3 regions of the Chitinophaga sp. 22308 genome follow, and region 1 is predicted to be linked to each of the others. Evidence: riboswitches for the same ligand, from Rfam matches in the RefSeq annotation. Region 1 holds a riboswitch; each other region holds the start of a gene.
The links. A riboswitch is a leader RNA that binds a small molecule or an ion and turns the genes downstream of it on or off. The one in region 1 is predicted to bind cobalamin.

Region 1 (2,202 bases):
GATCACCAGCAGCTCGTTGCGCGTGGCGTTATAGCGTACGGCAGAACCGTAGAAATATTGACCGGAAGGCACTGTCAGGAAAGGCGCTGACAGCGACGCGGGATTACCCGGAACATAACGGTACAACTGGGTGCCGCCATATTCGATGTTGCCGCCAATACCGGCAGTGGACTGACGGGCAGCAATAAACACGGATGATCCGTCAGATGTCAGGGAACCGGAGCGCCAGGACAGATAAGCCCATGGATTCGTAGTGGCAAAAGGCAGTTTCACGCGGGACACCGCCAACGAAGCCGGGTTAATGGCCACCAGTGAATCTTTACCGGCTACCCAGACAGTGCCGTCATTGGTCCGGGCAAAGCCTGCGTCGCCGATACCAAATTTTTTCGCGATGCTGTAGTCGGATACGTTCAGTGCCACTACCCCATCGTCTTTGGTCATCACAAACACATAGTTGCCAGCCAGCAGCATATCGCCCGCAGGGCCGCTAATGCCTGCTACTTTGGCGCCCAGCGATGGTCCGGAGAGACTGATGCGATAAACACCGTCCACCGCGCTCAGCAGCCCTCTGCTGGCATCTACGCCTACGAAGGCATAACCTTCGCTTTGAGGCAGGTTGGCAATCCTGCCGGTTTCCACCAGGGAATTGGCATCAGTGGCCACCAGCGGGCCTCCCACTTTTGCGACCATATACACCTTGCCATTGTAGATAGTGGCAAACTGCAGAGTGGAAGTAGTAGGGCCCAGGTTTTTACCGGGGTTCTCCGCTTTGTAGATGTCTTTCGCTACTTTGTTGCTGTCATAGCTATAGTACCACAGATCACCATTGTTGACACCGTACTGCCCTTCATGTACCATCAGGAAGCCGTTTTGATATTTGCCGAGGAGGGTTGCACCGGTATGCACCGCATTGGCGTTTTCTTTGGTTATCAGTCCTAACCCGGAATCGGTGTTTTCTTTTTTACAGGCGGCAAACAGGATTAACAGCGAGGCCGCCAGGGCCAAACACTTGATTGATTTCATAGTTTACAAATTGTGGTTATGCTAAATAAAAAATGAGCATCATAGGGCATCCGGTCGTTCATAGGAGGCAAGGGTTATCCATTTTGTTTTTCACTCAAAAACAATTTGCTACAATAGCTGCTTTTCACAGCCTGAAAAAATAGTACAGGTTTTCTTTCCCGTACCCGCACGCAGGTGAAACAAAAAAAAACAAATACGCGAATATAAAGCCGGCAGGCCTACATTCTACAGCCTTTCACCCGAAAGCGACGAATGGTGATCACAGCTGGCAGGTCTTCTGGCTCTCCTGCTTTTCCGGAAACCTTCCCATCCGCAATCGCAGACAGTGGTATGGAGCAAACTCCGGAAAAACATTGCCGGTTATAAGCCGGCAGGCAGGATTACAGCTACGGGGATAGCTCCGGTTTTACACCGGATTCCCTTTTAATGTTCTGCATGAACAGAACAACCAGTTGCCTTACAAACGTACGTTAACTTCCGCTTATATCCAATAAAATAAAGCGCAAAAAATGAAGTGGCTGAAAACCACGCTGGATCCGCGGCCCGTGGCAGGTTCCCGGATTCTCGTCTTTACCCGCCACTGAATTAGTCAAGCTTCAAAAACCCTGCAATATTTTAGGGAATAACTATATTTTGGCAAGCATATCTTAACCGAATTAATTGTTGTTCTTCAAACCCTTATTTTATGAAAAAACTATTTGAAAAAACCTGTCCTGCCATCCAGTTGCTGATGGCCTTCCTCCTCTTTTCCTGCACTAAACCCGAAAAAAAACTATCCCCCCTCGACGCAGGCGAAAAAACAATGGGGGCTTTACTGTTACAGGGTACGCCCATCAACAACCTGTTATTTGAAAGCAAAATCATGCAGGAGAGACAGGGTAACTTTACCGGGTACAATTTTCTTACAGGTGATGTAACGGGCGACGGACGGGCCGATCTCATCGCTGTTACGCCACAATTTGGCCGCGCCGTTGTATGGGAAAATAAAGGTTATGTTTTCGGTGCTCCTGTAGCCTGGATGGAGAACCAGGGCAATTATAGCGGATATAATTTTATGGTGTCTGATATGTCTGGTGACGGGAAAGCCGATCTGATAGCTGTTGAGCCACAGCTAGGGAAAGCGGTGATCTGGAGAAGCAGTGGCAGTGGTTTTCCATCAGTGGCTCCCCTAATGCAGAA
Region 2 (2,202 bases), 930 kb from region 1:
GATGTTATTAGTCAGGTAGTCCCTGCCATAAGCCTTCATGGTGTTCAGGTATACTTCTCCTGTGACCGGATGTACAGCGATATTGTTATATACGATATTGGCATTCTGAACGACTGTCTTTGCATCTGCCATAAATTCAGTTGCGCCCATACTGAAAACGTGGCGGTATATTTTGGTGCCGGCGCCGCTGAAATAAAGAGTGTCACCCTTGGCCGTGATGCCCGGCGTAGCCCCAAAACCGGCACTCACGCTGCCTGTGATGATATCATTGGCTTTTATCAGGGAGTAGTCCCTGAAATTGATTTTGGAAATTTTAGCAGGTGATCCGGTGGTGGATACCCAGATATTACCGTCACTGGCTCTTACCACGCCGCTTACAGACCCTTTCATGTCCAAAGCATAGGTGAGCGTGTCCTTATTCGGTTCCACAACATATACTTTAGAGCCGGCGGCGGCAAATATTTTATTGTTGGAAACGGCCAGGGTCAGCTTGGCGGCAGACCGGGAGCCTTTGATAAAGGTGAGGGCTTTGGTGATCGGATTAAATCTGTATAAGCCATTGTTATCACGGATGATGACATTTTCCTCGTTTAACACCGCCACATGCGTAGGCCAGCTTAATGCGGCCAGTTCATCGTTGTAGGCGGCTACCTTTTTAAGCGTTTCCGCATTGGCCACAACGAGCAGGCCGTCGTTGCTAAAAGCGTCGCCTACCGCGTTCTTTTTACCGTTTTGGGAAATGATGTATATTTTGTTGTTGCTGATGAAGAGGTCTTGTGCCACGTTTCCCAGTTGGGTGCCATTGGCCTTAAAGTAAGCACTGTCCGTTATTACGCCTTTGGGACTGATGAATATCAGAGATCCGTTCTCCGTGGTCATGTTGCCCTCATTTAAAATAAAGGTGCCGTACTTGTATTTTCCATATACGGTAACACTTGTCTGGGAGGAAACCTTTTTATTATTGGTGGAAGCGGTGACAGCGATAATATGTTCACCCATGTCCGTTGATACAAATTTAAAAATGGAGTCGGTAGCGGTGGTGCCCTTGCCGTTGACGGTCCAGTTGAAGGTGCTGCCCTGTGGCGCCTTTGCTTTAAACACCAGGGTGTCTTCCTGTGCTACACCGTTTTGAGAAAGCACATTGATGATGGCTACTTCTCCGGTCCCAACCGGCATAGGCTCAGTAGAATCTTTTTTTGAACAGGATACCAATGCGACGGCGACGAACGCCCCAAATGCGAAAACGCTTTTTTTCATAAAATGCTAGTACTAAATGACTGGTTTGATAGCCTATCAGATGACATGCGAAAACAATAAGACGCCGAAATAATTTCAGTGCAAGTTGCATTCAAAGCCCTATCCTCGAAGCTTTAAAAATTATCTGCATTGGCAGGTCTCCTGGCTTGTTCTCACTTCGGACGGCCTTCCCGTTTTTATTCACTAAAAACAGTGGCGAGTAGATGTCCGGGTGTTGTTACAGAACTTACAGTAGCGGGTCTGCTCAGGATTTACACCTGATTCCCTATTAATTTTAACATCGTGAAACCTATGTTAAAAACCAATTGCGGCGCGAAAGTACAATAAATTATTGAAAAAGAAAGAGGAGCCGTTTGTGTGAACGACTAAAAAAGAATACTTTAGCCAGCTGAATATCAGTTTCTTCAAAAAGAAAAGAAAGATGATTAACCCAACCACAAACGTATACAGAAAACAACTGATCGAAGGCTTTTCCATTCCCGCGGTTATCCGCAATGGCAGTTATTTTTTTGTTGATATAGATGTTTATGCAGATGGAAGAGTAGACTGCTGGAACTTTGAAGATCTCGCACATTTTAAGGAAGATGTCAGAAGAGGTTGGGTAGTGTTGAATATCCCGGACAATGAAGCTATCTCCATCCATGGACTGGGCAGCTGGACCATCACCAATGGTTCCTGGTTGTTTGATACGGAAAGTTTTATTGACTATGTGTTGCAGCTGATCAGGATACTCAACCCAACACTGGAAAATATCTACCAATACAGGCAAAAAGTTGTTAACGGTATTAAGATAGGAGAGAGCGCAAACGGAATTGTTTACAAAGAACAAAAAAGAACGGCCAATGATTTGTTTCCTGAAAAAATAGGCGGAGAAAGCATACACCTGTTTTATAAAGTGAGCGAGGAATACCACCTGGTTAAAGTGATCATTTTCCCCGACCTTAC
Region 3 (2,202 bases), on a different contig from region 1:
GCTTTCTCGGTCTCTGTTTTCAGCAGGGCATCGTACTGCTCCGGGGTGATTTCCTGTTTTTTTAGTGCGGCCCGCCAGGTGCGTATTTCTTTGGTCTGTGGGAAAGAGCCGATAGTGGTGGTGGGAAACAGCGGCAGTTTTAACGCAGCCCGCTGCTGTATCCTGCGTTCTGCAAAGATGTGCTGCCGGCGGGCATCGGCATCTGTTATTTTAGCGGTGCGTTGTTTTACGTTGTGGTCGTGGACCAGGGGAGATGTTTTCCTGCTTTCTATAGCCCTGATATTTGCTTCCAGCCCGGCTTTTGCGGCTGCTGCCGGTGATGCGGAGGCCAATTGCTGTAATGTTACCACTTCCTCGATTTTCTGTTTGGCGAAGGCCAGCCATTGTTTGACTTCAGGCGTCAGCGTGTTTTCCTGGCTCTCCAGGCTGAGGTCACAAGGGGAGTGCAGCAGGGAACAGGAAGGGGCGATCCATATCCTGTCGGCCCCGAGTTTACTGCTGGCTTGCGATATCAGTGATAGGGAATGACGGTAATCATTGATCCAGATATTCCTTCCGTCTACCAGTCCCAGTGACAGCTGCATCGTATCGGACAGTAACGGGGACGCAAGGATATCCCCCAGTTGGCTCGGACATCTCACCAGGTCCAGGTGCAGGATGTCAACAGGCAGTTGAAGGACTGTAGGAAGATTATCACCATAACATTCAAAATAGCTTGCCAATATGATATGCAGGTCGGGGAAAGCCGCTTTTATGTTGTGATAGGCACTGCTGAACACCTGTCTTTCTTTTTCTGCCAGATTGAGGGAAAGGCAGGGCTCGTCCAGCTGGATGGTCCGTGCGCCGGCATCATACAGTTTACCAATGATCTGCATATACACCGGCAGCAACCGGTCTATCAGTTCAATGCGGGAGAAGTGTTGTTCTTTTTCCTTGCCCAGTAGCAGGTATGAAACAGGACCGAGCAATACCGGTTTGGCATTGATCTGCTGCTGCCTGGCCTCTTTAAACTCATCGATGGCTTTTTCGGAAAAGAGTGCAAATTGCTGTGCTGCCGTGAATTCCGGGACGATGTAGTGGTAGTTGGTATCAAACCATTTGGTCATCTCCATGGCAGTGATGTCGTAACCGTCCTGCTGATAACCCCTTGCCATGGCAAACATCAGGTCAGTGGCGGACAATTGCCGTTCGGTGATCAGGGGGATGTAACGCGTTGGAATAGCGCCCAGCATCAGGCTCATGTCCAGCACCTGGTCATAAAAGGAAAAGTCGTTGCATGGGACGAGGTCAATACCGGCATCCTGTTGAAGCTGCCAGTTCTTTTGGCGAATACCGTGCCCTGTGGTTAATAATTCAGACAGTGTCTGTTTGCCTGCCCAGTAAGCTTCGCAGGATTTTTTGAGTTCACGCCGGCTGCCTATCCTCGGGTAGCCAAGATTGTGTGTGCGCATCTGAAACTTTTAAAATGATGAAATCAATTAAAAGTTCTTTGCTGAATTTCACGATGTTTCGCGGAAGAGGAATGACGGAGAAGCATAAACGATCTCCCTGCAGGGCACAGGATGCCCATAGGTACACAGAGAAAATCATCCGACATCACTTCAGTCCGCGAAAGCATTGTCAAATCCGGTTAGGCAGGTCTCCTGGCTTGTAACATTTTGCCGTCCTTCCCACCTTGCGGCAGTGGACATCATTGTGGCAAAACCTTTAAGTTACTTACAGTTGCGGGACAGCTTGTGATTTACACACAATTCCCTATTAATTTACGTGAAGTAAAACCTCTCCGGCTGATAAGAAATAAAGTAAGAACTGATTGTGCCTGCGAAAGTATACAATTCGCCAGATAAAAGCCAAACGGTTTTTGTAAGATGCTTTTTGCTGCTGGTTTTCAATGTATTAAATGGTTTTTAAAGCTGCCTCTGTCAGAAAAAGCTGTATCTGCCGGTAACATTTTGAAAAGTTGTGGTGTTATAAAGTGTGATATGATTACCCATTTCTAACCCTCAAATACATTATCATGCCTTATTCCCCTTTATTAATTAAGCCATTTAAAGATGAGCTGACCGACCTGGGCGTAAAGGAAATGCTTACGCCGGCGGATGTAGACAAAGCGATGGCCCAGGATGGAACAACACTGGTGATCATCAACAGTGTCTGCGGTTGCGCTGCCGGTGTAGCCCGCCCTGCTATCAGGATAATTAT

Region 2: it holds a riboswitch for cobalamin, as region 1 does, so the genes downstream of both, ACTJJS_RS02435 (DUF5074 domain-containing protein) here and ACTJJS_RS06445 (DUF5074 domain-containing protein) in region 1, are expected to answer to the same signal.
Region 3: it holds a riboswitch for cobalamin, as region 1 does, so the genes downstream of both, metE (5-methyltetrahydropteroyltriglutamate--homocysteine S-methyltransferase) here and ACTJJS_RS06445 (DUF5074 domain-containing protein) in region 1, are expected to answer to the same signal.

What each region holds. Positions count from the first base shown of each region.
Region 1 covers NZ_JBQEOP010000001.1:1,531,459-1,533,660, reverse strand. Annotated here, with positions in the region: gene ACTJJS_RS06445 (DUF5074 domain-containing protein) at 1-1,023, opposite strand, end outside; cobalamin riboswitch at 1,274-1,491, opposite strand; gene ACTJJS_RS06440 (FG-GAP-like repeat-containing protein) at 1,709-2,202, shown strand, end outside.
Region 2 covers NZ_JBQEOP010000001.1:602,125-604,326, forward strand. Annotated here, with positions in the region: gene ACTJJS_RS02435 (DUF5074 domain-containing protein) at 1-1,176, opposite strand, end outside; cobalamin riboswitch at 1,372-1,578, opposite strand; gene ACTJJS_RS02440 (DUF7638 domain-containing protein) at 1,679-2,202, shown strand, end outside.
Region 3 covers NZ_JBQEOP010000002.1:460,444-462,645, forward strand. Annotated here, with positions in the region: gene metE (5-methyltetrahydropteroyltriglutamate--homocysteine S-methyltransferase) at 1-1,451, opposite strand, end outside; cobalamin riboswitch at 1,617-1,798, opposite strand; gene ACTJJS_RS08515 (BrxA/BrxB family bacilliredoxin) at 2,018-2,202, shown strand, end outside.